Regions from separate parts of the Micromonospora sp. NPDC005553 genome, predicted to be linked through region 2. Evidence: predicted binding sites of a transcription regulator. Region 2 holds the regulator's gene; the other holds the start of a gene.
The links. The regulator HspR, encoded in region 2, represses chaperone genes until heat shock. The targets are predictions, from matches to a motif close to TTGAGTNNNNNNNACTCAA.
Positions count from the first base shown of each region.

Region 1: the regulator HspR is predicted to act here: its motif matches at 8,866-8,884, upstream of lon (endopeptidase La).

Region 1 is NZ_JBIAJD010000010.1:64,503-79,836, reverse strand. Features, by position in the region: gene ACFYPG_RS30760 (TerC/Alx family metal homeostasis membrane protein) at 1-624, shown strand, start outside; gene ACFYPG_RS30755 (helical backbone metal receptor) at 705-1,430, opposite strand; gene ACFYPG_RS30750 (hypothetical protein) at 1,487-2,047, opposite strand; gene ACFYPG_RS30745 (DUF6286 domain-containing protein) at 2,044-2,565, opposite strand; gene ACFYPG_RS30740 (Asp23/Gls24 family envelope stress response protein) at 2,567-2,947, opposite strand; gene ACFYPG_RS30735 (hypothetical protein) at 2,944-3,135, opposite strand; gene ACFYPG_RS30730 (hypothetical protein) at 3,300-4,175, shown strand; gene ACFYPG_RS30725 (hypothetical protein) at 4,471-5,760, shown strand; gene ACFYPG_RS30720 (Lsr2 family protein) at 5,881-6,228, opposite strand; gene ACFYPG_RS30715 (response regulator) at 6,373-6,984, opposite strand; gene ACFYPG_RS30710 (sensor histidine kinase) at 7,083-7,814, shown strand; gene ACFYPG_RS30705 (manganese catalase family protein) at 7,898-8,767, shown strand; gene lon (endopeptidase La) at 8,902-11,232, shown strand; gene ACFYPG_RS30695 (DoxX family protein) at 11,362-11,766, shown strand; gene ACFYPG_RS30690 (right-handed parallel beta-helix repeat-containing protein) at 11,855-13,054, shown strand; gene ACFYPG_RS30685 (DEAD/DEAH box helicase) at 13,150-14,883, opposite strand; gene ACFYPG_RS30680 (hypothetical protein) at 14,989-15,334, opposite strand, start outside.
Region 2 is NZ_JBIAJD010000002.1:731,100-746,433, forward strand. Features, by position in the region: gene ACFYPG_RS10750 (polyamine aminopropyltransferase) at 1-1,461, opposite strand, end outside; gene ACFYPG_RS10755 (DUF4247 domain-containing protein) at 1,495-1,920, opposite strand; gene ACFYPG_RS10760 (DUF2617 family protein) at 1,917-2,429, opposite strand; gene ACFYPG_RS10765 (DUF4178 domain-containing protein) at 2,431-3,057, opposite strand; gene clpB (ATP-dependent chaperone ClpB) at 3,236-5,827, opposite strand; gene ACFYPG_RS10775 (TetR/AcrR family transcriptional regulator) at 5,913-6,557, opposite strand; gene ACFYPG_RS10780 (epoxide hydrolase family protein) at 6,643-7,779, shown strand; gene ACFYPG_RS10785 (cation:proton antiporter regulatory subunit) at 7,954-8,454, shown strand; gene ACFYPG_RS10790 (cation:proton antiporter) at 8,460-9,674, shown strand; gene ACFYPG_RS10795 (GNAT family N-acetyltransferase) at 9,663-10,121, opposite strand; gene ACFYPG_RS10800 (hypothetical protein) at 10,294-10,725, shown strand; gene ACFYPG_RS10805 (hypothetical protein) at 10,921-11,115, opposite strand; gene ACFYPG_RS10810 (heat shock protein transcriptional repressor HspR) at 11,252-11,692, opposite strand; gene dnaJ (molecular chaperone DnaJ) at 11,723-12,907, opposite strand; gene grpE (nucleotide exchange factor GrpE) at 12,993-13,748, opposite strand; gene dnaK (molecular chaperone DnaK) at 13,797-15,334, opposite strand, start outside.

The sequences.
Region 1 (15,334 bases), on a different contig from region 2:
GTGCTGTTCTGGGGTGTCGTGGGGGCGCTCGTCTTCCGGCTGCTGTTCATCTTCGCCGGTGCCGAGTTGCTGGATCGGCTCACCTGGGCCGGGTTCGTGCTGGGCGCATTCCTGATCTGGACCGGCTGGCGGCTGGCCGTACGCGGAAAGCCGGACGTCAACCCGGAACGCAACGTGGTGGTCCGGCTGTTCCGGCGGCTGGTGCCCACCGACGCCCAATACCACGGCGACCGGTTCACCGCCCGGGTTGCCGGCCGACGGGTGGCGACGTTGCTGCTGGTCGCGCTCGTCGCCATCGAGGCCACCGACGTGGTCTTCGCCATCGACTCGGTGGCGGCGATCCTTGCCATCACCACGAACACCTTCCTGGTCTGGACGGCCACCGCGTTCGCCGTACTGGGGCTGCGCAGCCTCTACTTCTGCCTCGCCGGCCTGCTGCGACACTTCGGCTACCTGCGGTACGGGTTGGCGCTGCTACTGGCCTTCGCCGGGCTGAAGCTGATCCTCGCCGAGACGCCGGTGGGCAAGCTGCCGGTCTGGTTGACCCTCGCCGTGGTGCTGCTGACCCTGGCGGTTTCCATCGGCGCCAGCACCCTGGCCGCCCGCCGCCGAACCGACGCCTGAGCCGCCGAACCGACGCCTGAGCCGCCGGGCCGCTGGCTGAGCCGACGGGTAGTGCCCCGACCGCCCGGTGGCGGCGGAGGTCAGCCGGCCAGCACCGGCCGGGACAGCTGGTCGGCGAGCAGCGCGGGCGCCTCGGCCAGGGACGGGCCGTACCAGGTGAGGTGCCGCCCGGAGAGCAGAGCGCACGGTACGCCGGGGAACGCCTCGGGCCCGTCGTCGGCAGTGAACCGGTACGGCTCGTCGGGCAGCACCACCAGGTCGGGCTCCCGCTCGCGTAGCTCGGTGAGGGTCGGGCGGGGATAGCGCTCGGGGTGCTCCTCGTAGGCGTTCGACACGCCGAGGCGGCGCAGCACGTCACCGGCGAACGTGTCGCCGCCGAGCACCACCCACGGTCGACGCCAGACCGGCACCACAGCGCTGCGGGTCGCCGTCAGCGGGGGTGGAGTGGCCCACGCCCGCCGGGCGGCCCGCAGCCAGTCCGGCTCCGTCGGCGCACCCAGTTCGGTCAGCAGGTCGCCCAGCTCCGTCAACGCGCCAGGAACGGTCCGTGGATAGGTGACCCGTACCGGCACGCCGGCCGCCCGTAGCGCCTCCGCGTCGGCCCGGCGGTTCTCCTCGACGTTGAGCAGCACCAGGTCCGGCCGCAGCGCGCGCACCCGGTCCAGATCGGGGTACTTGCTGCCGCCGACCCGGGCCACGTCGAGCCCGACCGGGTGGCTGCACCAGTCGGTGGCCCCGACCAGTGCTCCCGGCAGGGTCAGCGCCACCGCCTCGGTCAGGGACGGCACCAGCGACACCACCCGCACCCGCGTACCTCCGTTCGCCGCCGACACCGATCATGCCCCCTCGGGCCGACGTCGGGTCAGGGGTGGCCGTGCTCGATGCGGGCGGTCACGTCGAGGTGCGCGGGCTGGCAGTCGGTCGTCGCCGCGAAGCGGCGGACCGCCGCGCGAACGTGCTCGCGTACGCCGGCGGTCGGCGCGTCGGCGGTGAGGTCCACCCGGATCCACACGTCGGGGTGCGGTGGCGCGCCGGTGAGCACCACCCGGGCCCGGCGTACGCCGGGGTTGCCGGTCAGGTCGCGTACCAGCGCGTCGGCGAGGACGTCGGTGGCCAGCCGGGTCCGGCCCGGCCGGCGTCCAGGGTGGCTCAGGGTGCCGCGCAGCGTGCCGTCCGGGCCCCGCAACTCCCGGGTCAGCAGGCGCTGCCCGGCCAGTGCGAGCAGGGCTGCGGCGGCGGCCGCGGCCAGGCCGCTCCACGGCGCGGCCCTCCGCAACCGCTCGACCAGCTCGGCGCTGAGCAGCGCCGCCGCCGGGTCGGCGCCGGGTAACGTGCCGAGGCTGGCCGTCAGCGCCGCCGCGCCGCCCGCGACCAGCAGCAGCGCGATGATGGTCCACAGCAGCCGGTGCCCGGCGTTGGTCACGCCGGCCGTCGCCGGGGCAGCAGCCGGACGTCGATCCGGGCGGGGCGGGGTGCGGTGAGGTGACGCAACTCCTGGTGCACGGCGAACTCGATCTCCGCCCGGGCCGCCGGGTCGCCGGTCGCGCGGACCCGGGGGCGCCACTGACCGCCGCGCCGTCGGACCCGGACGCGGGCACGGCGGACGCCCGGCACCGCGCTGGCGGCGTCAGCGAGCCGCCGTTCCACGCAGCGCCGGTGCAGGTACCAGCCGTCGTGCTCGTCGGCGCGCAGGCGGGCCGGTGTCCAGCGGCGCAGTTGGGCGACGAGAATGGCCAGGCCCAGCAGGAGAGCCCCGCCGGCCACGGCCCGGACGGTGGGGTCGCGCCACCGGGTGCCGCTCAGCGCGTCGAGCCAGCCGCTGGTGTCGAGCGGTGTCGGTCGGTGCAGGGTGAGCAGCAACGCCTGGACGGCCGCCGCCGCGCCACCGAGAAGCAGCGCGGTGGCCAGCAGCAACGAGGCGACCCGGTTGGCGGTGCGCATCTCAGCAGTCCTCCGGTGTGGCGGTGCCGACGCCGGAGGAGTCGACGCCGGGGACGAGCAGGTCGTCAACGGTGACTGTCACCACCGCCACGCTGAGCCCGGTCTGGGCGGTCACCCGGTCGGTGACCACCGCCCGGACCGTTTCGGCGATCGTCGGCACGCTGTGCCCGTACCAGGTGATCAGGTGCAGGTCGAGTCCGACGGACCGGTCATCCAGACGGACCGCCGCCGGGCGGACGACGGACACGCCCGGCACGAGGCTGGCCGCCTGCACCGCGATCCGTGCGACGTCCGCCGTGTCGCCAGGGCGGCGTTCCGGACCGGCCGTCCCGGCGGTCAGTCCGGTGTTGGGGTTCGTCCCCGCGGACGGGCGGGTGGTCATCGCCGCCGCCGAGTGTCGGCGCGGCGGTCGCCGAGACCGGTCATCGCGAGGTCGCCGTCGAGCACCCGGACGACCAGCCAGCCGAGTAGACCGGCGAGCACGGCGAGGGCGGTCACGCCGATGCCGGCGAGCGCCCAGACCGCCACGGCGAGGAACCCGGCGAGGAAGCCGAACTGCTGTCGCGACATGCTCACCTCCGGGCCGGTCGGGTACCGGCGGTCGCTGGATACACGCGGCGGCCATCCCTGGAACGTCAACGCTGCTGTGATCCGCGTCACATGAGAAGTCGGTGGTCCATGATCGACCACCTAGACTCGGCCCGGCTCGACCGACCGGCGGATGGATCAGGCAGATGACGAGCATCGGGAGCGATGACCGCGGTTGGCTGCGGGCAATGCCCGCCGAGGCGGGGCGCGACGCGCTGCCCAGTCGCGCCGGCCATCGGGTCCTGGCGGCACGCCGGCTCACTGACCTGCTCCAGGGCCGCCCGCCCGGCGTCACGGGCAGCCAGTGGACCTCGGCGAGCCGCGCCAGCTTCGACTTCGTGGTCTACGCCGCCGACACCGGCCATCTGGTCGTCGCCGTACAGATCGGCCCCGTTCCGTCTCCCGGCTCGGCGCAGCAGCGCGTGGAGCGCCTCACGGACGCGGTGGGCGCGGCCGCCGGCCTGCCCACTCTGCGGATCGGGTCGCCCACCTTGAGCGCCGTCGAGCATGGCCGCCGCCTGGTCGAGTACGTGATCGACGCGCGCGCCTACGCCGCGGGCGGGGCCACCGCCGCCGGGACCGAACCGGCGCCGGTGGGCTTCCGGGACATCCTGGGCCGGCTGCCGGACGGGCGTACGGGGCCCGTGAACGACCTCGGCGCGCTGACCCGTGTGGCGGCGGTCGAGGCGTACGTGGCCGGGCAGGTGGCCGACCCGATCGTGCGAGGGCTGCACGTCCGCTGGGTGGACGGGCCGGCACAGGGGTGGAGTTGGGTGCAGGTACGCCCCGACGCGTGCCTCATCGAGCAGGTCTCGGTGACCGAACACCGTTTCTCCTGCGGCATCGACGCAGCCCGGCTGGCCGAGGATCTCGCCGCCGTCGCCGTGGGGGAACGACTGCGAGAGAACGCCGTCGCCGACCTGCTGTCGCGCGCCGAGTGGACCGCCCAGATCGCCGCGCTGAGCCAGCGCCGCCACGAACTGGTCGGCGGGTTCGCCTTCGACCACCTCTGCGCCGACTGACCAGCGCCCGTTTCACCTGCTGATCCCTGCTCCGCACCGGCTCCGTGTCGGGTCGCGGCAATTTCCTGTGCGTCTGTTGAACCTTCCCGGCCGCCGCCCCGTACTCCTGCGCGAATGAACAGGATCTCCCCATCCGCGTCCACCGGGCGCGGGAGACGGTGCGGAAAGGGCATCGTCGGCCATCGACGCATTACCGGGTAGGTCACGGTGGGTCGCCACCGCGGCGTGCCACCTCACATCCGTCGGTCCGCCGAGGGCAGAAATCCACTACCGGATCGAGAAGGAGAGCAATTCGATGCGCAGGTCCACTCGGGCGCGCCGGCCTTCCGGCAACGCACGGAGCAAGCGTCTGCTGGCAGTTGTCGGCACGCTCGCGGTCTTCGGCGGAGTTGTCGCCGTGACTCAGATTTCGTCGGCCCAGGACCGGCGGACAAATAAGCCGCGTCCGGCTTCCGGGCAGTGCGTGGAGCCGAGCCCTGGCGCGACCGCGCCGACCGGTGGCGGCTCGACCAGCCGAACCTGGCAGAACGGTCGGTGGGTGCGTAATCACTGGGGTGACGGACAGCAGTCGGTCCCCGAGTGCGAGGACGGCAAGGACGGCACCGTGGGCACCGGCACGGCCATCGCCTGTCCGGACGTGGCGGCGAAACTGCCGCAGGTCCCGAACCGGGCTCGGGCCGAGGTGGACCGCAACCTCGCCCAGTTGCAGACCCAGATCGCCGAGGCGGACCGGCGGCTCGCCGCCGAGGGCAACAAGGGTGAGGCGTTCATCCGCAACGCGATCCTCCAGCCGTTGGCCGGCAAGCGCCGCGCCGTGCTGGACCGGATCACGACCGCCATCGACCGGGCCGGACCCCGGCCGCAGGGCCTCGCGCAGCTCGCCGAGTGCCAGGTGCAGCCCACCGGTGGAACGGGCGGCAACAACGGCGGCGGCACCACTCCCACCACCACCCCCGGCGGTGGCAACAACGGTGGCGGGAACAACGGCGGTGGCAACAACGGCGGCGGGAACAACGGCGGTGGCACCGAGCCCGGCGCCGGGCTCGGCGTGCTCGCCAACGACTGCGACGAGAGCCGGCTCCAGCCGCACGACGGTTTCCAGAACGGCAACCGCTGCGTGAGCACCGAATTCGGTGAGGTCGGCGCGGCGGCCAACAACCCGTCGCTGCTGATCACCCAGTTCCCCGACCAGGTCGGCCAGAACCAGCCCTTCACCCTGCGGGTCAGCACCCGCAACCTGGTCCGGGACCGCTTCCTGGCCGCCGGTCAGGGTGGTTACTACGTGGAGAGCTCGCTCCTCAACGACCAGGGCCTGGTCCGCGGTCACTTCCACACCGCGTGCCGGATGCTGGACAGCCTGACCGCTCCGCCGGAGCCGCAGGAGGTGCCCGCGTTCTTCGTCGCGACAGAGGACGGCCGCGGCGGCGCCCAGCCCGACGAGGTGACGATCCAGATTCCGGGCCTGCCGGAGTCCGGTACCGCCCAGTGCTCCGTCTGGGCCGGTGACGGCTCGCACCGCCTGCCGATGATGGAGCGGGCCAACCAGACCCCCGCCTTCGACTCGGTGCGCATCGACGTCAACTGACCTGATGTACCGGCGGCGGCCGGCCACCCGGGGCGACGACCCGGGTGGCCGGCCGCCGCTTCGAGTGCCCGGACAAACGACGGGGCCCCGCCGTTTCCGGCGGGGCCCCGTCGAGTCGCGTCAGCGGCTCTTGTACGCCTCGACGACCTCAACCGGGATCCGGCCGCGCTCGGAAATCTTGTAGCCGTTCTTGACGGCCCATTCCCGGATGGCCCGGTTCTGCTCCCGATCCATTCCCGCGCCGGCGGGTCGCCCCGGCCGCCGGACCGAACGGGCGCTCTCCACCGGGCCGCGCCCGATCCGCCGACCCGCATTGATGTACGGATCGAGCGCCTTGCGCAGGACGCCGGCATTCTCGTCGGAGACGTCGATCGTGTAGGCCACGCCGTCGAGACTGAACTCAACCGTCCGGTCGGCCTTCCCACCGTCGAGGTCGTCGGTCAGGACCGTGATTACTTTTCTCGCCATTGCCGATTACTCCCTGTGTGCGGCGGGATGTGTCCAAAGTCTGACCTATCACCCCGGTAATCCGCAACAATATGCCTTCCATTCATTCGGCGCGTCGCGATTCCGTTACCGAGCAAAACCATGAATCGCTTCGGTGGCGAGGCTTCATTCCCCGAGGATGCCGCTGTGACCGGCGATGGCAGCCGCCTCGGCCCGGTTCGAGACCCGCAACTTGCGCAGCAGCGCGGCGGTCATCCGTTTCACCGTCCGTTCGGAGACGTGCAGTTCTTCGGCGATGTCGACGGTGTTGCGGCCGGCCGCGATCGCCCGCAGCAGCCGCCGTTCCTCGCCATCCAGGTCGACGGGCGCGGAGCGGGTGGGCCCCAGCAGCATGGCGCGCAGCAGTTCGGCCGGCAGCACCGCCCAGCCGTCGAGGATCGCCAGCAGTGGGGGCAGCAGCTCCTCCGGTTCGCTGGTCTTGGGCAGGAACCCCTCGGCACCGGCCCGCAGGGCCTCCACCGCTGGCCCGGCGTCGGCTGAACCGGACATCGCGACCACCCGTACCCGTGGGGTGGTCCGCCGGATCGCGGCCACCGCCCGGATGCCGCCGGGCGGTGGCATGTGCAGGTCGACCAGGGCCAGGTCGGGGCGGCACCTGCTGACCAGGGCCGCCGCCGCGGCGGCTTCGCCGGTCGAGGCGGCCACCTCGACGCGGCCGTCGGTGGTGATCGGGAGCAGCAACTCCAGGCCGCGGACGAAAAGGGGGTGATCGTCCACGACGACGAGTCGCAAGGTGGAGGCTCCCGGCATGTCTGCGCCGTTCCCCAGCGGGTACCGATCATGCGGGTTCGCACCGAACGAGAGGACTCGGGTGGATGCGCGTACGGCACGGTTTGCGGGACCTGCTGCGAGGGTTGCGCCCCATTGCGCCGACACCGGGCGAGAAACGACCGACGGCGGCCGATTCGGAGCTGCTGCTGCGGGTGCTGTGCCACGAGTTCCGGACTCCGGTCAGCACCCTGACCTCGCTGACCCGCGCGTTGGCCGACGAGCGTCGGGAGCTGACCGGGGACGACCGGCGGGCACTCACTGCGCTGGCCCGCGACCAGGCCGCCCACCTGCAGAGCCTGCTGCGAGACGCGACCGCCGGGACCGGTGTGCTGACGCCGACTCCGCAGCCGGAGCCGGCCGTCGCGCTGGCGGGCATCCTGCGGGAGGCCGCGGCGCTGGTGCCGCTCGCCCGTCGGCGGGCGCGCGCCACCCGGGAGGCGGCCTCCTGCCCGGTGCCGGCCGGACGAACCCGACAGGTACTGGTCAACCTGGTGCAGAACGCGTTGCGGCACGGGCCGCCGGACGGGCAGGTCGGGCTCTACGCCACGGTGCGCGGCCCCAGCCTGAGCATCCTGGTCACCGACGAGGGTCGGGTCGACGACGCGCTGCTGGTCGCGCTGCGGCGTCCGGCACCGGCCGTCGGGATGTCCGGTCTGGGCCTGTGGATCGCGCGGCAGCTCGTCGCGACGGACGGGGGAGCGTTGCGGGCGCACCGGCTACGGTCGCGTGGAGTGGCGTTGGAGGTGCTGCTGCCGATGGCCCGCCCGGTGCGCTGACCCGGCCGGGACACCGGTTGGCCCGCTCGGGTCATCGGGGCGGGAACGGCCTCGCTACCTGTTTCCGGTACTGAGGAGGTTGGATGTTCAGCCACGTCAAGGATCTGCAGTTCGAAGCCAAGCCGGACGGCCCGGATGCGGCGTTCGCCCGCCGGTTGCAGGAGGTGCTGGGCGGCAAGTGGGGCGAGATGACGGTCGCCAACCAGTACCTCTTCCAGGGTTGGAACTGCCGACTGCCCGGCAAGTACAAGGACCTGCTGCTCGACGTCGGCACGGAGGAGATGGGCCACGTCGAAATGATCGTCACGATGATCACCCGGCTGTTGGACAACGCGCCGCTGTCACTGACCGAGGGGATCGCGGAGGATCCCGGAGGTGCCGCGACCTACGCCGGTGAGAATCCGGCGCACTTCATCCACGGCGGAGGTGGCGCCCTGCCCACCGACTCCAACGGGGTGCCCTGGAACGGCGCGTTCATCACCGCCAGCGGCAACCTGTTGGCCGATTTCCAGCTCAACGTCACCGCCGAGGCGCAGGGTCGGCTCCAGGTCGCCCGGTTGTTCCACATGACCGACGATCCGGGCGTCAAGCAGATGCTGCGCTTTCTGCTGGCCCGCGACACTATGCACCAGAACATGTGGCTGGCGGCCATCGAGCAGCTCAAGGAGGACGGCCTGGAGGAGATGCCGGTGCCGGAGGCGTTTCCTGACTCGGGCGAGTTCACCGAGGAGTACGGCTACACCTACCTGGGATTCTCCTCGGGCACCGACGCCGCCCAGGGGCGCTGGGCGTCCGGGCCCTCGCCGGACGGCAAGGGCGAGTTCCGGTACGACGACAACCCGCGGGCGAACGCGCCGGAACCGGTGCTGCCCCCGGGTGACCCTCGTCTGTACGGCACCAACCCGGGGGTGGCCGGCTCGGTGGTGAACACTGTGAAGAGCAAGCTCACCTGAGGTGCCCGTCGGGTCGCCCACCGGTCCCGGGCGACTCGACGGACCGGGCACGAAAGTGGCCTGGGTCACAGGTCGGAACAAGGGGCACGCTTTGTTACTTGAGTGAGACACGCTCAACTAACGCGAGGTGTTCGATGGCAACTCTTCCGGTACTGCCCCTGACCGACGCCGTGCTGCTGCCCGGCATGGTCATCCCGGTGACCCTCGACCCCACCACCCAGGCCGCGATCGACGCGGCGCGGGCGACCGGCGACCGCAAGCTGCTGGCCGTGCCGCGCATCGACGGCGAGTACGGCCCGGTGGGCGTGGTCGCCACCATCGAGAAGGTCGGCCGCCTGCCCGAAGGCGAGCCCGCCGCCGTCATCCGTGGCCTGTCCCGGGCCCGGATCGGCTCCGGCGTGCCCGGCCCCGGCGCCGCCCTCTGGGTCGAGGCGACCGAACTCGACGAACCCGCCCACGCCGGTCGGGCCCGCGAACTCGCCCGTGAGTACCGCGCCCTGGTGACCTCCGTGCTCCAGCAGCGGGGCGCCTGGCAGGTCATCGACGCGGTGGAGCGGATGACCGACCTCTCCGAGCTGGCCGACTCGGCCGGTTACGCGCCCTGGCTGACGCTGGAGCAGAAGACCGAGCTGCTCGCCGCGCCGGACGTCACCGCCCGGCTGGAGCTGCTGGTCGGCTGGGTGAAGGACTACCTGGCCGAGCAGGAGGTCACCGAGCAGATCAACAGTGACGTCCGCGAGGGGCTGGAGAAGTCTCAGCGCGAGTTCCTGCTGCGCCAGCAGCTCGCCGCGATCCGCAAGGAGCTGGGCGAGGACGAGCCGGACGGCTCCGCCGACTACCGGTCCCGCGTCGAGTCCGCCGAGCTGCCGGAGAAGGTCCGCGAGGCGGCCATGCGCGAGGTCGGCAAGCTGGAGCGGGCCAGCGACGCCTCCCCGGAGGCAGGCTGGATCCGTACCTGGCTGGACACCGTGCTCGAGATGCCCTGGGGCACGCGTACCGACGACAACACCGACCTGACCGCGGCCCGCGCGGTGCTCGACGCCGACCACGCCGGCCTGGCCGACGTCAAGGACCGCATCCTGGAGTACCTGGCCGTGCGCAACCGGCGCGCCGAGCGCAACCTCGGTGTGGTGGGCGGTCGCGGCTCCGGCGCGGTGCTCGCCCTCGCCGGCCCCCCCGGAGTCGGTAAGACCAGCCTCGGCGAGTCCGTGGCGCGGGCGCTCGGGCGCAACTTCGTCCGGGTCTCGCTCGGCGGCGTCCGCGACGAGGCGGAGATCCGCGGGCACCGGCGTACCTACGTGGGGGCGCTGCCCGGTCGGATCGTCCGCGCGCTGCGCGAGGCTGGTTCGATGAACCCCGTCGTGCTCCTCGACGAGGTGGACAAGCTGGCCGCCGGCTACGCCGGTGACCCGGCCGCCGCCCTGCTGGAGGTGCTCGACCCGGCCCAGAACCACACCTTCCGGGACCACTACCTGGAGGTCGACCTCGACCTGTCCGACGTGCTCTTCCTGGCCACCGCCAACGTGGTGGAGTCCATCCCCGGCCCCCTGCTGGACCGGATGGAGCTGGTCACCCTGGACGGGTACACCGAGGACGAGAAGGTCTCCATCGCCCGTGACCACCTGCTGCCCCGGCAGCGGGAGCGGGCCGGGCTGACCGCCGACGAGGTGGAGATCGCCGACGAGGCGTTGGCGCTGATCGCGGGGGAGTACACCCGAGAGGCCGGGGTCCGGCAGCTCGAACGTGGCCTCGCCAAGATCCTGCGCAAGGTGGCGGTGACGCTGGCGACCGACCCGTCGCCGGTACGCGTCGACACCGACAACCTCACCCGCTACCTGGGGCGGCCGAAGTTCACCCCGGAGTCGGCCGAGCGCACCGCGGTGCCCGGCGTGGCAACCGGCCTCGCCGTCACCGGCGCCGGCGGGGACGTGCTCTTCATCGAGGCGACCAGCATGGAGGGCGAGCCGGGGCTGACCCTGACCGGCCAGCTCGGTGACGTGATGAAGGAGTCGGCGCAGATCGCGCTCTCCTACCTGCGCTCCAACGGGCGGCGGTTCGGCATCGACCCGAACGCTCTCGCGGGACGCCGGATCCACGTCCACTTCCCGGCGGGCGCGGTGCCCAAGGACGGTCCGAGCGCCGGCATCACCATGGTCACGGCCCTGGCGTCGCTGGTTACCGGCCGCCCGGTCCGTCCCGAGTTCGGGATGACCGGTGAGGTGACGCTCTCCGGTCGGGTGCTTCCGATCGGTGGGGTGAAGCAGAAGCTGCTCGCCGCGCACCGGGCCGGTCTCACCGAGGTGATCATCCCGGCGCGCAACGAGCCCGACCTGGACGACCTGCCGACCGAGGTGCGCGAGGCGCTGACCGTGCACACCCTGGCCGACGTGGCCGACGTGCTCGCCCTGGCGCTGCGCCCGGCCGACGTGAAGACGCTTGACGGGCCGGCGCTCTTCGCGGTCTGACGCTCCGACGATCCGGGCCCCCGCCGTCTTGCGACGGCGGGGGCCCTTTCGGTACGCGGGGAGGTCTACTGTCTCGTCTGCACCGTCAACCACCTCTCCGCCGCGAGGCGGCCCCTGGAGGAACCCCCCGTGAACGTGGTGCTCTGGATCATTCAGTTTCTGCTCGCCGCTGTCTTCGCCGGCGCCGGGCTGGCCAAGCTGAGCCAGCCCAAGGAGAAGTTGCGCGACGTGATGCGGTGGGTGGACCCCGTCCCACCGTCGCAGGTCAAGTCGCTCGGCGCGGTCGAGCTGCTGGCCGCCGTCGGGCTCGTGCTGCCCGCTGCCACCGGCATCGCCACAGTGCTCACCCCGCTCGCCGCCGTCGGGCTGGTCATCGTCATGATCGGCGGCCTCCTGGTGCACCTGCGCGCCGGCAAGCAGGAGACCACCCAGCAGGGGCGTCGAACCGAGATCCAGGGCGCGGTCACCTGCGCGGTGCTGCTCGTCCTCGCGGCCGTGGTGGCCTGGGGCCGTTTCGGCCCGTACGCCCTCTGATCCGCGTCGGCGAGCACGCGACAATGCACAGTAGAGTCTGCCCGCCGCTCGAGGTGGCACTCAACGGGGGAGAGGCATGGAACCGATCGTGAGCGCACCTGGTGCGGTGCCGCCGGCAGCGCCACAACGGTCAGATCCACCGAGCCGACGGTTGGGACGGCGGGTGCTCTTCGCCGGGGGCGCGGGCGCCGCGGTGGCGACCACGGTGGCCACCCTCGCCGGTGCCGAACAGGCGGGATCGCCGCCCGTCACGACCGTGCGGGAGGCCCCGCTCAGCCTCCGGGACCCCCGGGTCGGTTGCCGGCTCGACGGCAGTGACGAGTCGGACAAGGTCACCACGGCGCTGAACCTGCTGCCGGCCGGTGGCGGGGAGATCTTCCAACCGGTGGGCGCGCTCGGTCTCGGATCGGAGGTCCGCTTTCCGACGAGTGTGACCTGGACCGGCGAGAACATCGGCGCCGCGATCATCCAGCCGGCCCCGGGCTACACCGGTCGTCTGGTCTCGAGCGGTAAGTACAACCAGATCTCCAACGTGCACTTCTACGGCATGCGGACCTCCAACGTGCTGTTGACCGTCCGCGGCCCCCGGTCGACCTTCCACCACCTGCACCTCGGCAACTCGGGCAGCCACGCGATCGAGTTCCTCGGCAAGGACGCGGACACCAGCGCCCACGCCAACAAGATCACCGATATCAACATCGAGGACTGCCTCGGCGTCGGCATCCTGGTGAACAAGGTCGCGTACGACAACGAGTTCCTCAACGTCTGGGTCGGTGAGTGCCAGACCGGGATACGGCTGCTGGACAGCGCCTGCTTCTTCGACAACCTGCATGTCTGGGGTTGCCGGGGCAACGGAGTGGAACTGCGCGAACCCGCCCACCGGAACATCTTCCAGAACGTCTACCTGGAGTCGAACGGCACGAGTGGCACCGGCAGCGGCGCCGACCTGCGGCAGGTCTGGGGGACCCAGTTCATCGGCGGCCGGTTGTGGCGCAACGCCACCAACGGCATCGAGGTCTCCTCATCCGGACGTACCCGGATCATGGGGCTCGACATCCACGACAACGGCGCGAACGGGATTCTCGGCCGCGACGCCGACCTGTGCCAGGTGATCGGCAACCAGTTCTACGACGACGCGACGCCCCGCCGCCAGGACCGACCGATCATGACGGTCGGCACCAGCAACAACTGGATCGTCACCAACAACGTGATGCGGGCGTACGACCACCGCTCCGGTGGCGCGTCGCTGGCCGGGGCCAACAACGTCGTAAACGGCAACATCGGCTGACAGCGGCGGGGCGGCGGGTGCCCATGTTTCTCCCGCCGCCTCGCCGGGCCGGGTCGTCGGCGACCGTCGTACTCCGGCGGTCGCCGACCGCGTTCTCAGCGCTCGTCGCCGCCGCGGTCGCGGCGCACTGTGGCCTTGCGGCCCTTGATCGTGCTGGAGCGCAAGCCGGAGATGACCTCGTCGGCCACCCCCTGCGGCACCTCCACCAGTGAGAAGCGGTCGGCGATCTCGATCGAGCCGATGTCCCGGCCGCGGATGCCGGTCTCCCCGGTGATCGCGCCGACCAGATCCTGCGGGCGCACCCCGGCGCGTCGACCCAGGCCGACGAAGACCTGCACGGTGTTGCCGCCGCCGGAGCGGGGCCGGCCCCCGCCGCGCCGGTCGCCGCCCCGGCCGCCGGCCTCCGGTCGGCCCTCGCGCGACCCACGGACCGGAGCCTGCGGGATCTCCTCCTCGTCGTCGGAGCCCGGCGACGTCACCTCGTGGGCCAGCTTCACGGCGGCGAGGGCGACCTCCATCAGGTCGAACTCGTCGGTCAGCGTCTCCACGATCACCCGGAACGGGTCGAGGTCGTCCTCCAGCAGGCTCTCCCGCAGGGCCGCCTGGGTCAGCTCCAGCCGCCGGGTACGCATGTCGGCCACGGTGGGAATCTTGTCGATGGTGATCCGCTGGCCGGTCACCCGCTCGATGGTCTTGAGCATCCGGTGCTCACGTGGCTCGGCGAGGGTGATCGCCACGCCCTCGCGGCCAGCCCGACCCACCCGACCGATCCGGTGCACGTACGACTCCGGGGCGGACGGCACGTCGTAGTTGACCACGTGGGTCAACTGCTCGACGTCCAGCCCACGCGCCGCCACGTCGGTGGCCACCAGCAGGTCCGCGGTGCCCGCCCGCAGCCGGCCCATGACCCGGTCGCGCTGCTCCTGGCTCATGCCACCGTGCAGCGCCTCGGAGCGGTAGCCCCGGCCGTTCATCGTCTCGGTCAACCGGTCGACCTCTTCCCGGCTGCGGCAGAACACGATCGCCGCCGTCGGGGACTCCACGTCCAACACCCGACCCAGCGCGGCCGGCTTGTGCGCCCGGGTCACGATGTACGCGCTCTGCCGCACCCGGGGCGCCTCACCGGCGATCTGCTGCTCCCGGCCGATCTCGATCCGCACCGGTTCGCGCAGGTGCTGGCGGGCCATCCCGTCGATGCGCGACGGCATGGTGGCCGAGAAGAGCACCGTCTGACGCTGCGCCGGAGCGTGCTCCAGGATCGCCTCGATGTCCTCGGCGAAGCCCATGTCGAGCATCTCGTCGGCCTCGTCGAGCACCACCGTGGCCAAGCCACCGAGGCGCAGGGTGCCCCGGGCGATGTGGTCGAGGGCCCGCCCCGGGGTGGCCACCACCACGTCGACCCCCATGTCCAGGGCCCGCAGCTGCCGCCCGATCGGCTGCCCACCGTAGATCGGCAGCACCCGCGCGCCGAGGTCCTTGCCGTAGCGGTGGAACGCCTCGGAGACCTGCACCGCCAGCTCCCGGGTCGGCACCAGCACCAGCGCCACCGGGTCGCCGCCCTGGCGGTGCGCCGTCATGAGGTTCAGCAGCGGCAGCGCGAAGGCGGCCGTCTTGCCGGTGCCGGTGGCTGCCTGGCCGAGCAGGTCCCGACCCTCCAGCAGCGGTGGGATAGCCTCCCGCTGGATGGGGGTCGGCTCCTCGTACCCGAGGGCGGCGAGCGCGCCCAGCAGTTCGGGGCGCAGGCCGAGGTCGGTGAAGGCGCTCACCTCGTCGGTGCCGTCGAGGGTGGCGTCGATCGGTGCTTCGTGCTGTGCAGGTGCGGAACTCATGCGCCAAGCTTTTCATCACGCCGTCCGGGCCGTTGCGGCGACCGCCACAAGAGCTGTCTCAGGGCTCGTGCTGCGGCTGTTCCACGAACCCACCGGCGGCCTCGATCAGGCGTCGGTGGTCAGGATGGCCAGCACCATCACCGCGGCGAGGGCCACGTCGAGCACCACGCAGAACTCGGCGTAGCCGCGCGGCACCACCCGGCGGTTGCGGTGGTGCACGATGTCCCAGCCGGCGTGCGCCAACCATCCGAGCGCCACCAGCCAGGCGGCAGTCCGCCCACCGGCCAGCACCGCGACCAGCGTCAGGGCGACCCAGATGGCCAGACCGGCGAGTTGGGTGGCGAGCACGCCCCGTCCGCCCAGCGTGCGGCGGGCCGCGCCGATCAGCAGGTAGCCGCCGGGCAGCACCAGCATCGTCCACGGGCTGAGCACGGTCGGATCGACCCACATG
Region 2 (15,334 bases):
CAGCACGTCCGGGTCGAGGAAACGCAGCCGGGGAGCATCGGCCGGCAGTTCCAGCACCGGCGGGGCGGTTCCCGCCGTGGCGAGCAGGAAACCCCAGTCGCCGAAGGACGGCACGTCGACGTGGTACGGCACTGTGGCGAAGCCGGCTTCCCGCACCGACGCGTCGATGGACCAGTAGGAGCGGGGCGCGAAGTACGGCGAGCCGGACTGCACCACCAGCCGTCCCTGCTCGGCGAGCACCGACCTGATCAGCGCGTAGAACTCGACGGTGTAGAGCTTGGCCGTGGCCGTCTCGTCCGGATCGGGCAGGTCGGCGACCACCACGTCGAAGCGCTCGGCGGCGCTACGCAGCCAGCCGAACGCGTCAGTGTTCACCACCCGTACGCGGGGGTCGTCGAGCGAGCCGCCGTTGAGCGCCCGCAGCTGCGGCACGGTGCTGGCCAGCGCCACCACCGCCGGGTCGAGGTCGACAACTGTCACCCGGCGGACGTCCGGGTACCGCAGGATCTCCCGGACGGCGAGGCCGTCGCCGGCACCGAGAACCAGTACGTCGCCACGTGGACCTCGCATCGCCGGATGCACCAGCGCCTCGTGGTAGCGGTACTCGTCCACCGAGCTGAACTGAAGATCACCGTTGAGGAACAGCCGGAGGTCGGTGTCGGCGTGGCCGACCTCCCGCACCGACCGGGTCAGCACGATCTCCTGGTAACGGGAGCGTTCGGCGTACACGACGGGGTCCCGGTAGAGCTGCTGCCGGGCGGTCACCTCGAAGTCGGCGGCGGTCACCCAGGCGTACCCCAGGCAGAGCGCGACCACGACGGAGCCGGCGCCGAGGACGAGCCGGGCCCGGAGGCTCAGCTCCCTCCGGAACACAGTGCAGACCAGGGCGAGACCGGCCACCGCGTTCACCGCGCCGACCACCAGGGCACCCTTGAGCTGGCCGAAGACGGGGATCAACAGGAACGGGAAGGCGAGCCCGCCGAGCAGCGCGCCGACGTAGTCGGCAGCGAACAGGTCGGCCACCGCGCTGCCGGCGGCCTGCTCGCGGATGCGCTGCAACATCACCATCAGCAGCGGAATCTCCGCGCCGATCAGCAGGCCCAGCACGAAGGCGGTGGCGACCAGCGCCGGGCCGTACAGGTCGAGCCAGGCGAAGGCGGCGTAGAGGCCGAGCACTGACAGGCCACCGAGCAGGGCCAGGGTCAGTTCGATCACCGCGAACGCTGCGGCGGCCCGGGGCTGCAACGGCTTCGCGAGCAGTGCGCCCACGCCCATCGCGAAGACCATCACGCCGAGCACGATCGACGCCTGCCCGACGGTGTCGCCGATCAGGTAGCTGCCGAGCGCGACGAGGGCCAGCTCGTAGACCAGCCCGCAGGCCGCGCAGACGAAGACCGCGACCAGCACCGCCGCGCGGGCCAGCCGCCAGTGCGGCCGGGCCTCGGTGACGAGGTTCTGCACGGAGGGCTCCAGGTGATGGGGTCAGGCGTCGGGCTACTTGCCGGTGCCGGGGCCGCCGCCCCGAACGCTGTTACCGCGTCCCCAACCCCAGTACGACCCGACGGTCGAGTGGTAGCGGGGGTGAGCGGTGTCCATGTCTTCGAGCAGGATCACCGAGCCTGCGGCGATCGGCAGGATCACCACCGAGTCGTCGTCGTAGCGCAGGTAGACGCCGCTGCCGTCGGCGTACCGGTCGGACGGATTCCACGCGTCGGTCAGTTCCTTGGCCACAGCGGTCGGTGACTTGGGCGAGGTGTACGCGGTCGCTTCCCGGCCGATGTCCCGGCTGGCCGCTCGCGAATACCTGTCCTGCACGTAGGCGCGCGGGGAGAAGGTGCCGTTGACGAGGGCGAAGGCCGCGACCATCGCACCGACCACGGCCGCTGCCACGCCCACCACGAACCAGCGTCGGTACGTCATCGCAGTGCCACCACCGTCTCGGTCAGGACCAGCTCGTTGGTCTGGGGGTACGCGTGCCAGGTACGCCAGCCGACCGTCCCGTGCGGCAGGTCGGCGCGCACGGCCAGCGCGGTGACCGCGTCCGGGTCGCCGGGAAAGACGCCGACCAGGGCGTACGGGTCGTCGGCCAGGTCGGCGCGGAGCCTGGCGATCCGGGTGTGCAACTCACCGTCGGCGGGGCGCAGCACGGCGGCGGTGAAGCGGTAGCCGCCCGACTCGTCGTGCAGGGTGTCGGGCAGGTGCGGCGGCCGACCCGGCAGGCAGGCGACCGTCTCGGTGAGTTCGGCCGCACCGCCGGCTTCGGCCAGCACGACCTGGTGGGACGCACCGAGCAGGCGCAGCCGTAGCCGGACGTCCCCGGGCAGCGTGAGGTCGCGGACGTGCAGCGCGGGCCGCTCCGGGCCGCCGAGTGCCAGGCTCAGGTCGGCGGCGCAGGTGTCGACGTACGGGGTGTGGAGGCTTACCAGCACCTCAGCTGGCCTCCGGCCCGGCCTGCGGGTAGACCATCACGTCGGCGCGGTGCAACTGCTCGCCCCGGGCGACCTCCCAGCCGGCCTGGCCGTACGCCTCGAAGGAGAGCCGTTCGCCGGCCTGGGCCCGGTAGTCGTGGTATCGAAGGGTGCCACTGGGGTCGAGGCCGGTGCTGCCGGTGGCCGTGAAGCGGGCCTGACCGGACTCCTCCAGGGCGTAGCGGCGGCCGGCAAAGTCGAGGGCGGACGCACCCGGGGTGATCGTGGCGGCCGGCTCGACGGTCCAGAGCACCAGCTCCAGGTCCGGGTCCTCCTCCACGGAGAGCCAGCGCTTGTCGCCCTCGGCGGTGTCCAGCAGGTGCTCGGCCCAGCTCCAGCCGCCCTCATTCAGATGCACCGAGCCCCGGACCGCGTACGACACCCGGCGGATCTCGACGATGTCGCCGGGCTTGAGCCTGCGCGGGTCGCCGCGGAGCGCGTCGCTGTCGGTGTCCCGGAACGGGTCCGCGGGTGCCGCCGGCCGGGCGGCCTTACGGCCCTTGCGCACCGCCACCAACGCCACCACGACCCCGGCGACTCCGATCAGACACCCCAACGTCGTCACCAGGTACGCCACGGGACCGTTCATGCCGACCACCTCCCCAAGTGCGTCGGCGGGAACGGTAACAACCCCGCGCACCTGGAGAAACTCATCATTGTCTGGTGATCTGGCAGCTACGGAGCGTCCCGGTGGGGCGGCGTCGGGGGGCGGAGAACGGGTCGGGCCGACCCCGCCTGCGAGGCGGGATCGACCCGGGTGCGACGGATCAGGCGGCGGTGACGGTCAACCCTTCCTTCGCATCGGCCAGGTCGACCTTGACTGTGTCGCCGTCTCGGATCGTCCCGGAGAGCAGGGCCCTGGCGAGTTGGTCTCCGATCGCGGTCTGGACCAGACGACGGAGGGGTCGCGCACCGTAGATCGGGTCGTAGCCGTGCTCGGCCAGCCAGTCCCGGGCGGCATCGGTGATCTCCAGACCCAGCCGGCGGTCGGCCAACCGCCGGCGCATCCGGTGCAACTGGATGTCGACGATGGAGCGCAGGTCGCCCCCCCGCAGCGAGGCGAAGACCACCATGTCGTCCAGCCGGTTGAGGAACTCCGGCTTGAAGTGCGACCGGACCACGGCCAGCACCCCCTCGCGGCGCTGCTCGTCGGCGAGCGTCAGGTCGCTGATCACCGACGACCCGAGGTTGGACGTGAGGATCAGGATCGCGTTACGGAAGTCCACGGTGCGGCCCTGGCCGTCGGTGAGCCGGCCGTCGTCGAGCACCTGGAGCAGCACGTCGAAGACGTCCGGGTGAGCCTTCTCCACCTCGTCCAGCAGCACCACGGAGTACGGCCGTCGGCGCACCGCCTCGGTGAGCTGACCGCCCTCGTTGTAACCGACGTAGCCGGGTGGGGCACCGACCAGGCGAGCTACCGAGTGCTTCTCGCCGTACTCGCTCATGTCGATGCGGACCATGGCGCGCTCGTCGTCGAAGAGGAACTCGGCGAGGGCCTTGGCCAGCTCGGTCTTGCCGACGCCGGTGGGGCCGAGGAAGAGGAAGCTGCCGGTCGGGCGGTCCGGGTCGGCGATACCGGCCCGGGCACGGCGTACCGCGTCGGAGACGGCGCCGACCGCCTCGGTCTGGCGGACCACCCGGCCGCCCAGCGACTCCTCCATCCGCAGCAGCTTGGCCGTCTCACCCTCGAGCAGGCGGCCAGCGGGGATGCCGGTCCAGGAGGCGACCACGGCGGCGATGTCGTCAGCGCCGACCTCCTCCTTCAGCATCGCGCCGTCGGCCTGGAGCTGAGCCAGCTCCTCCGCGGCCTGCTTCAGCTCGACCTTGAGGGCGGGGATCCGCCCGTAGCGCAGCTCGGCGGCGCGTTCCAGCTCGCCGTCGCGCTCGGCCCGCTCGGCCTCACCGCCGAGGCGTTCCAGCTCCTCCTTCGCCGTGGAGAGCTTGGTGATGTGGCTCTTCTCCGTCTGCCAGCGCTCGGAGAGCACTGTGAGCTGCTCGCGCTTGTCGGCCAACTCCTTGCGGAGCCGCTCCAACCGCTCGGCCGAGGCGGCGTCCGGCTCCTTGGCCAGGGCCATCTCCTCGATCTCCAGCCGGCGGACCGCCCGCTCGATCTCGTCCACCTCGACCGGACGCGAGTCGATCTCCATCCGGAGCCGGGACGCGGACTCGTCGACCAGGTCGATCGCCTTGTCCGGCAGGAACCGGTCGGTGATGTAACGGTCGGACAGCGTCGCGGCGGCCACCAGCGCTGCGTCGGTGATCCGTACGCCGTGGTGCACCTCGTAGCGCTCCTTGAGCCCACGCAGGATGCCGATGGTGTCTTCGATGGTCGGCTCACCGACCAGCACCGGCTGGAAACGGCGCTCCAGAGCCGGGTCCTTCTCGATGTGCTCGCGGTACTCGTCCAGCGTGGTGGCACCCACCATCCGCAGCTCACCACGGGCCAGCATCGGCTTGAGCATGTTGCCGGCGTCCATCGAGCCCTCGCCCTTGCCGGCGCCGACGACGGTGTGCAGCTCGTCGAGGAACGTGATGACCTGCCCGTTGGAGTTCTTGATCTCCTCCAGGACGGACTTCAGCCGCTCCTCGAACTGGCCGCGGTACTGCGCGCCGGCGACCATCGCGCCGAGGTCCAGCGAGATCAGCTTCTTGTCGCGGAGTGACTCGGGCACGTCGCCGGTGACGATCCGCTGGGCCAGGCCTTCGACGATCGCGGTCTTGCCGACGCCGGGCTCGCCGATCAGCACCGGGTTGTTCTTGGTACGCCGGGACAGCACCTGGATGACCCGACGGATCTCGGAGTCCCGGCCGATGACCGGGTCGATCTTGCCGTCGCGGGCGCTGGCGGTGAGGTCGACGCCGTACTTGGTCAGGGCCTGGTAGGTCTGCTCCGGGTCGGCGGTGGTGACCCGACGGTCCCCACCGCGCACGGTCGGGAAAGCGGCGACCAGGGCCTCCTCGGTGGCACCGACGGTCTTCAGCGCGCCGGACACCGCCCCGCCCACCCGGGCCAGGCCGGCGAGCAGGTGTTCGGTGGACGTGTACTCGTCGCCCAGCGGCCGGGCGATCTGCTCGGCGGCGCCGATGGCGTTGACGAACTCCCGAGCCAACGTCGGCTCGGCGATGCTGGAGCCGCGGGCGGCCGGCAGGTTGTCGACAGCGCGCTGGGCGGCCTGGCGCAGCTCGGTCGGGTCGGCCCCGACGGCGCGCAGCAGACCGGTGGCGGTCGAGCCGTCGGTGTCCAGGAGTGACAGGAGCAGGTGCCAGGGCTCCACCGTGGCGTGGCCACGCTGGTTGGCCAGTGCCACAGCGCCCGTGATGGTTTCGCGGCTCTTGGTGGTGAGTCTTTCGGTGTTCATGGGCTCCCCCGGATCGGCGTTGTCCACTGGGTTGGACACAACCAGAGTTGAGCGTATTCCGCTCAACCTTAGCGCGTGACGCCCATCACTCCCGGCGTCGCCACCGCCAGTCGAACTCCCCGGCCGCCGGGGCCGGGCCGGGCAGCGGGCCCTCGTCCGGCACCGACGACAGGCCTGCCACCAGGACCGCGAGCTGGCGACGGCGCAGCTGGCGGGTCCGCTCCGGATCGGGTACGCGGACCGCGGCGCACGCCTCCAACAACAACCCCAGATCGTGGACGACCGCGTCGGGGCGCAGCCGCCCGCTCGCGTGGGCCCGGTCGACCAGCGCGGCGGCCAACTCACCGGCGCGCACCGCGTCCCGACCCATCTCCTCGGTCGGGGTGAAGGTGCCGGCCAGATGGACGGTGAGCGAGTGCACGTCGGCGTCGACCACCCGGGCCAGGAAACCGGTGAACGCGGCCCAGTCGTCCGGCTCGGCGAGGGCGGCCTCGGCCTCCGCGACGTACCGGCGCAGCCCGTCGTGGCAGAGCTGGCGCAACAGGTCCTCCTTGCCCGCGTACCGCCGGTAGAGGGCGCTGATGCCGACGCCCGCGCGCTCCGCGACGGCGGCGATCGGGGCCTTCGGGTCGTCGAGGAAGACGGCGCGGGCGGCTTCGAGGATGACCTCGTCGTTGCGGGCGGCCTGGGCGCGGCGACCGCCGAGGGTCTTGCCAGACGTCGTTGACATGCGTTCAGACTAGCAGTGGAACGGATCGTTCCGCTCTGCTATCGTGATCGCAGAACGAAACATTCCGTTCCGAAGGAGTTCTGCCATGAGCGACACCGCGATCCGCCCGTTCCGCGTCGAGATCCCGCAGACCGCCCTCGACGACCTGGCCGTCCGGCTGGACCGCACCCTCTGGCCCGCCGACCTGCCCGGCGCGGGCGACTCGTACGGGCTGAGCAACGACCGGGTGCGGGCCCTCGTCGACAGGTGGCGGGGCGGGTTCGACTGGCGCGCCGTCGAGGACCGCCTGAACGCCCACCCGCAGTTCGTCACCGAGATCGACGGCGAGCGGATCCACTTCCTGCACGTCCGGTCGTCCCGGCCGGACGCCACGGCGCTGGTGCTCACCCACGGCTGGCCCGGCTCGGTGCTGGAGTACCTCGACGTGATCGCCCCGCTCACCGAGCCGACCGACCCGGACGCGCCGGCCTTCCACGTGGTCGTCCCGTCAATGCCCGGCTTCGGCTTCTCCGGCCCGACCCGCAGCGCCGGCTGGAACCGGTTCCGCATCGCCCGCGCCTGGGCCGAGCTGATGGACCGACTGGGGTACGACAGCTACGGCGCGGTCGGCAACGATGCCGGTTCGATGATCGCGCCGGAGCTGGGCCGGATCGATCCGGAGCGGGTGCTCGGCGTACACGTCACCCAGCTCTTCTCGTTCCCCTCGGGCGACCCGGCCGAGTTCGCCGGGCTCTCCGAGGCGGACCAGGCCGCGCTCGGGCACCTCCAGTGGTTCTACGAGAACAAGTTCTCCTTCAACCAGGTGCACAGTCAGCAGCCGCAAACCCTGGCGTTCGCGCTCTCCGACTCGCCGGTGGGGCTGCTCGCCTGGAACGCTCAGCTCTTCGACGAGAGCCTGGACGCCGACTTCATCCTGGCCAACGTGGCGCTCTACTGGTTCACCGGCACTGCCGCCTCGGCGATCCGGCTCTACTGGGAGGACGCACACGCCGGCGAGCCGCCGACCGAGCCGACCACCGCTCCGACGGCGCTGGCCATGTTCCCCGGCGACTTCCAGTCCATCCGCCGCTTCGCCGAGCGGGACCACGCGAACATCGTCCGGTGGACGGCGTACGACACCGACATCGACGGCCGGGGCGACGTCGGCGGCCACTACGCGGCCCACCAGGCGACCGAGGTGCTGGTCGCCGACATCCGCGAATTCTTCGCCAGCCTCCGCTGACCGCCAGCGCTTGATCGACTCGGCTTTCCGGAAGTCGGGGTGTCCGGACCACCAGGACACCGCGACATCATGAAAGCCGAGTCGATCACGGCCGATGAGCTGCGCAGGGCCTGGTCTGACCACCGGTGGCCGTCCAAGATCTGCGGATTGTTCATCAAGCGGTAGCCTTGGCTGGTGCGAGTACGTGTCGAGCAGACCGCCCTACCCGGGATCGGGGTACGTCACGATCTGGTGACGGAGTCCGGACGTCGCCTGGGCGTCGTCTCCCATCGCAATGGCCGCCGTGATCTCGTTCTCTACGATCCCGACGATCCCGATGCCTGCCAGGCGGACATTCCGCTCACCGACGACGAGGCTGAGGCTCTGGCCGACATCCTCGGCGCGTCGCTGATGCTCGGTCAGCTCTCCGGGCTCCGCGAGCAGGCCGCCGGTCTGCTCACCGAGCAGATCGCCATCACGGCCGGCTCTCCGTACGTCAACCGGAAGCTCGGCGACACCAAGGCGCGTACCCGCACCAGCGCCTCCATCGTGGCGGTGCTGCGCGAAGGCGAAGTGATCGTCTCGCCACTCCCCTCCTTCCGCTTCGCAGCCGGCGACGTGGTGGTCGTCGTCGGGACCCGCAGAGGTCTCGACGGTGTGTCCGCCATCCTCGCCGACAGTGACCCGGACGGCTGAGGCGGATGCACGATTTCACCACGCTGCTCATCGAAGTCGGTGCGCTGCTGTTGCTGCTTGGCCTCCTCGGCCGGCTGAGCCGGCGCTTCGGCCTCTCGCCCATTCCCCTCTACCTGCTCGCCGGGCTCGCGTTCGGGCACGGCGGGCTACTTCCGCTCGCCGCCAGCGAGGAGTTCTTCGCGGTCGGCGCCGAGATCGGCGTCATCCTCCTGCTGGTGATGCTCGGCCTGGAGTACTCGGCCAACGAACTGGTCGGCAACCTCCGCTCGGCAGCCCCGGCCGGGCTGATCGACGGCGTGTTCAACGCCCTGCCCGGCGCGGCCTTCGCCCTGCTGCTCGGCTGGGACTGGGTCGCCGCCCTGGTGCTCGGCGGCATCACCTGGGTCTCCTCCTCCGGGGTGATCGCCAAGGTCCTCGCCGACCTGGGCCGGCTCGGTAACCGGGAAACCCCGGTGATCCTCTCGGTGCTGGTCATCGAGGACCTGGCGATGGCGCTCTACCTGCCACTCGTCACCGCCGTACTGGCCGGCACCGGCCTGCTCGGCGGCGGGATCGCGCTCACCGTCGCGGTGGGCACCGTGCTGATCGTGCTGGTGGTCGCCATCCGGTACGGCCACCTGATCTCGTCCGCGCTGTCGGCGAAGGACCCCGAGGCGCTGCTGCTCGGCGTACTCGGTCTGACGTTGCTGATCGCTGGCATCGCCGCGTCGCTCCAGGTGTCGGCGGCGGTCGGCGCGTTCCTCGTCGGCATCGCGCTCTCCGGCCCGGTGGCGCACCACGCCACCGAGTTGCTCTCGCCCCTGCGGGACCTGTTCGCCGCGGTGTTCTTCGTCTTCTTCGGCCTGACCACCAACCCGCAGGACATTCCGCCGGTGCTGCTGCCGGCGCTCGCGCTGGCCGTGATCACCATGGCGACGAAGACGGCCACCGGTTACCTCGCTGCCCGTCGGGTCGGCATCGCCGAACCCGGTCGATGGCGGACCGGCCTGGCACTCGTACCCCGAGGTGAGTTCTCCATCGTCATCGCCGGTCTCGCGGTGGCCGCCGGGAGCGTCGAGCCGCGGTTGGCAGCGCTGGCCGCGACGTACGTCCTGATCACCGTGGTGACCGGGCCGATCCTGGCCCGGCTGCCGGACTTCCCGTGGTTCAAGCGGTGGCTGCGCAACCGCGCGGCGGCGCAGCGGCGGGGGCCGGCCCCGGTCATCGACTCACCGCACTGAGGTCCACCTGAACGCCGCAGCCGCATGGGTCGCACCCTCGCGGAGGTAGAAGCGGTGCGCCTCGGTCCGGGCGAGGCCGGACTCCAGGAACACGTAGTCGGCACCGTGTTCGTGCGCCCATGCCCTGGCCACCGTCAGGAGGCTGGAGCCGACACCCCGGGAGCGCCACCCGGGGTGCACAGCGAGGTCCTCGATCGAAGCCCGACGGCCGAAGCGCACCGAGAGGATGTCCACGTAGACGCTGGCCACACCGACCAGCTGACCTTCACCCGATCGCGCCGCGAAGAGTGCGACGTCTTCGTGGGCGAGCAATTGCGCGGTCCGCTCGACGGCACGATCCCGGTCCCAATCCCCGGGACGGCCACCGGGAGGGGCGAAAAGCCACTCCAGCCCCGTGACGAACTCGGCCTCGGCGCCTCGCTCTAACTGTCGTACGTGGATGGTCATGGGGACATCATCGGCTGCGTCATCGATGCAACCGACCCGCCCATGCCAACGGTTGCGGAATTGCTCCTCGCGGGTACTACCGCAGCACCCGACGGCGGGTTACCGTTTCGCCCCAGCAGCCAGGGTCCGCAGGCAGCGTTGCCAAACGCGGGCGAGAGCGGAAGGTCAGCCGGTGAGCGTGCAGGAGTCGACGTTCCACGGCTTTGCCAACCCCGTCGATCCGACTCCGGCGGAGTTGCGAGCTTGGGCGTACAAGCCCGATTCAGTGCCGTTGGCGTCGATGCCACCGGACTGGGACCTGCTGGTCTCCGGCGACCGGCTGGTGTTGACACTCTTCGAGTTAGCGATGGATTCAACCTGCCCGGCCCGGCGGTTCGCGCTGCACTGCCTCTACATCTACGCGGCCGACGGCATCCGGACGAACTTCCGCGCCCATCCCAAGCGCCGCTTCCGCAAGCTCGTCGAACAGGCCGAGCGTGACGGCGACGAGCTGATGAAGGTCTGGGCGCACAACGGCCGGGTGCTGTTGGCTCGACCGGACCTCTTCGTATATCGAGACTGGTGCGAGGGCGGCCTGGTCCGCGAGAACCGCCGCCTCGGCTGAACTGCCGGCTTCGCTCCGTTCCTCTCGCCGATCTTGCACTTTCTGTTCCGACCTATTGCGCGAAGCTAGACATTCCGTCATCCCAAACTGCAAGATCGCGGAATTGCGCGCGGGGTGCGGGGTGCGGGGCGCGGTGCGTGGCGTGCTTACGGGCCGGGACCCCCCGTGGGTCCCGGCCCGTACGTTGGTTACCGGTCAGTCCTGCTTGCGTTCCGTTTCGGCTTGGCCCCGCTCGCCGGTGTGGTCGCCGTTTTCGGCGAACCGGCCCCCGATGACCCGGTCCCGGTAGGTCCCCTCGGTCACCTTGTCGAACTTCTTGCGGACGGTTTCGGCCAGGTTCTCCAACCGGTCCTCGGTCTGCTGGGCCACCTTCTTCGCCTGTTCCGCCATCGCTCCCCCTCGCCATGCCGGTAGGTCCAGATTAAGCCGATTGGACCCTTATCGACAGGCTAACCGAAGCGGCCCGGACCGCGCCGGGAATCCGGCGCGGTCCGGGCCGAGAAGAAAGATCCGGGTGAGCGGCAGCTCAGCGATCGGGCGTACGGCGGGGGCGCCACACCACCAGGGCGGTGGACGTGCGGTTCGTCGGCACCAGATCCCGGCCCGGGAAGCGGGCCAGCGACTCCAGCTCCGCCACCCGGCGGTACGCGGCGTCCAGCTCCGCCTCCAGCCGGGCCACCCGCTGCTGCGCCTGCTCCAGCAGCCGCTCCAGCCCGATGATCCGCTTGACGCCGGCCAGGTTGATCCCGTCGTCCTGACTGAGCCGCTGCACCTCGCGCAACAGCACGACGTCGCGGACGCTGTAGCGACGCCCGCCACCAGCGGCTCGGCCGGGCTGCACGAGCCCCAGTCGGTCGTACTGGCGCAGGGTCTGCGGATGCATCCCCGCCATCCGAGCCGCCACCGAGATCATCAACACCTTGGCCTCGTAGGCAGGGTCGCCCGAACCGAGGAACTCGCCCGACATCCCGCTCACCTCCGCGTCCGTTCCACCGGACTAACTGACTCGACGCACCCGCGCGTCGAGATGTTCCCGGGCCGCCGGCGGGGTCTGCTCGGCGAACGACTCCAGCGCCGTGCGCGCCTCGTCGGACAACCGGGCCGGCACCACCACGTCCAGCGTGACCAGCAGGTCACCGGCCTGCCCGTCGCGGCGGACCACACCCTTGCCCCGGGCCCGCAGCACCCGACCGCTCGGCGTCCCCGGCGGCACCCGCAGGGTCACCGCCCCGTCGAGCGTGGGCACCCGCAGGTCCGTGCCGAGCACGGCCTCCGCGAACGTGACCGGCACGGTCAGCGTCAGGTCGTCCCCGGTACGCCCGAACAGCTCGTCCGGCCGAACCTTGACCTGCACGAAGAGGTCACCAGCCGGGCCACCGCGCTCGCCCGGCTCACCGCGCCCGGCCAGCCGGATGCGTTGACCGTCGGCCACACCGGCGGGGAAGCGCACGTTCATGGTGCGGGTCTTTGTGACACCGCCGCTGCCGTGGCACTCCGGGCACTTCTCCTCGACCACCGTGCCGACGCCCTGGCAGTTGCGGCACGGCTCGGAGAAGCTGAACGACCCCTGGTCGCGGGTGGTCACGCCGGCACCATGACAGACCGGGCAGGTACGCGGCTGGGTGCCGGGTTTCGCCCCGTTGCCGTGGCAGGTGTCGCAGACTCCCGGCGCGCGCAACGTCAGGGGCAGCGTCACCCCGCGCACGGCGTCGCCGAAGTCCAGCGCCACCTCGGTCTCCACGTTCCGACCACGGGCCGGACCGCGTGGCGCGGCCTGCCCACCGGCCTGACCTCCGCTGAAGATCGAGCTGAACAGGTCCTGGAAGCCGGCGCCACCGAAGCGACGATCGGCGCCGCCTCCGCCGCCACCGAACATGTCGGAGACGTCGAACGGCATGCCGCCCGGCTGACCCCCACCCCTGGCGTTGCGCCGGAACGCGCCCGAGCCGAAGAGGGAACGCATCTCGTCGTACTCGCGACGGCGGCCGCTGTCCGACAGCACGTTGTACGCCTCGGACGCGGCCTTGAATCGATCCTCGGCCTTCGGGTCGCCCGGGTTGTGGTCCGGGTGCGACTCCCGGGCCACCTTGCGGTACGCCTTCTTGATGTCATCCGCGGAGGCGGCCTTGTCCACGCCGAGCACGGCGTAGAAGTCCTTCTCGATCCAGTCCTTCGAACTCACCGGTCCACCTCCTTCCGACCCTGGTGGCCCGGCCGTCCCACCCACCGCTGGGCGGTGGGTGGGACGGCCTGCTCACTGTCTGGCACTATTCCGGATCCGCGACCGCTACCAGCGCGGGGCGCAGCAGCCGCTCACCGAGCTGGTAGCCGCGTCGCATGACCTGTACGCAGGTCGGCTCGCTGACGTCGGCCGACGTCTGGTGCGCGACCGCCTCGTGCCGGGTCGGATCGAACGGGTCGCCCTGCTCGCCGAAGGCGTTCAGGCCGAACTTGCCCAGCGCGGTGGTGAGCTGTTCCGCCACCGTGCCGAACGGCCCGACCAGGTCGCCGTGTTCCCGGGCCCGGTCCAGGTCGTCCAGGATCGGCAGCAGCGCGGCCAGCACCGAGCCGGTCGCCTGCTCCTGCACGAGGCTGCGGTCCCGGTCGACCCGCTTGCGGTAGTTGGCGTACTCCGCCGACACCCGCTGGAGATCCCTGGTCCGCTCGTCCAGCTCGGCCCGTAGTGCCTCCAGCTCGGCGCCGAGCGAGGTGCCCGCACGGCCACCGTCCACCGGCTGCGCCGGGGCGTCCACCACCGCCGGACCGGACGGCTCCGGCCCGTCGGTGGAGTTGACCTCGACCTCGATCTCATCGACCACGACCTCGGCGTCCTCGACCAGACCCTCGGCCGGCACACCGGTCTCCGCGTCCGCGGCGGTCCCCTCCGGCTCGGCGGTGTCGACGAGCTTACGGTTGTTGCGGATGACGACCCGCTCCCCGTCGCCGGTCGGCTCCGTGGTCGCGGAGCCACCCGGCGTCGACCCGGTGTCGCCCGGGTCGGCGGCTCGTGGCTTCTGCGTCATGCGGCTACCTCATCCCCTTCGCGGTGGAAACGTGTCGGAGGCCGACGGTCACTTCTTGCCGTCCTCGTCCACGATTTCCGCGTCGACCACGTCGTCGGCGCCGCCGGCCTGCGGGCCGGTCGCGCCGGTCGCGCCGGTCGCACCCGGGCCGGGCTCGCCACCCGGCTGCTGACCCTGCTCGGCCTGAGACGAGTAGAGCAGCGAACCGGCCTGCTGGGAGACCTGAGCCAGCTTCTCGTGCGCCGACTTGATCTTCTCGATGTCCTGACCGCCGAGGGCGCCACGCAGCTCGCCGAGCGCCTCGTTGAGCTGCTCGCGGTTCTCAGCGGGCAGCTTGTCGCCGCTCTCGGCGAGGAACTTCTCGGTCTGCCACTGGAGCGCCTCGGCCACGTTGCGGGTCTCGGCGTCGTCGCGGCGACGCTTGTCCTCCTCCGCGTGCTCCTCGGCGTCCCGGCGCATCCGCTCGATGTCGTCCTTCGGCAGCGAGGAGCCACCGGTGATCGTCATCTTCTGTTCCTTGCCGGTGCCCAGGTCCTTGGCGTGCACGTTGACGATGCCGTTGGCGTCGATGTCGAACGCGACCTCGATCTGCGGCACGCCGCGCGGCGCCGGCGGAAGGCCGGTCAGCTCGAAGGTGCCGAGCTTCTTGTTGTACGCCGCGATCTCCCGCTCACCCTGGAACACCTGGATCAGCACCGACGGCTGGTTGTCGTCGGCCGTGGTGAAGACCTCGGAACGCTTGGTCGGGATGGTGGTGTTGCGCTCGATCAGCTTGGTGAAGATGCCGCCCTTGGTCTCGATGCCCAGGCTCAGCGGGGTCACGTCGAGCAGCAGGACGTCCTTGACCTCACCCTTGAGCACGCCGGCCTGGAGGGCGGCGCCGACGGCGACCACCTCGTCCGGGTTGACGCCCTTGTTGGGGTCACGGCCGGTGAGCTGCTTGACCAGGTCGGTCACGGCGGGCATCCGGGTCGAACCACCGACCAGGATGACGTGCTCGACGTCGGAGATCTTGATCCCGGCGTCCTTCACGGCCTGCTCGAACGGGCCCTTGCAGCGGTCCAGCAGGTCCTGCGTCATCCGCTGGAACTCGGCACGGCTCAGCGTCACGTCGAGGTGCAGCGGGCCGGCCGCGCCGGCGGTGATGTACGGCAGGTTGATGTTGGTGGTGGTGGCGGCGGACAGCTCGATCTTTGCCTTCTCGGCTGCCTCGCGGAGCCGCTGGAGGGCCATCTTGTCCTGCGAGAGGTCGATGCCGTGCTCACCACGGAACGTCTTGACCAGGTGGTCGATGATCCGCTGGTCCCAGTCGTCGCCACCGAGCTGGTTGTCACCGCTCGTCGACTTGACCTCGACGACGCCCTCGGCCAGCTCCAGCAGCGACACGTCGAAGGTGCCGCCTCCGAGGTCGAAGACCAGGACGGTCTGCTCCTTGGAGCCCTTGTCCAGCCCGTACGCAAGGGCGGCGGCCGTCGGCTCGTTGACGATCCGCAGCACGTTGAAGCCGGCGATCTCACCGGCCTCCTTCGTCGCCTGGCGCTGGCTGTCGTTGAAGTAGGCCGGAACGGTGATCACCGCGTCGGTGA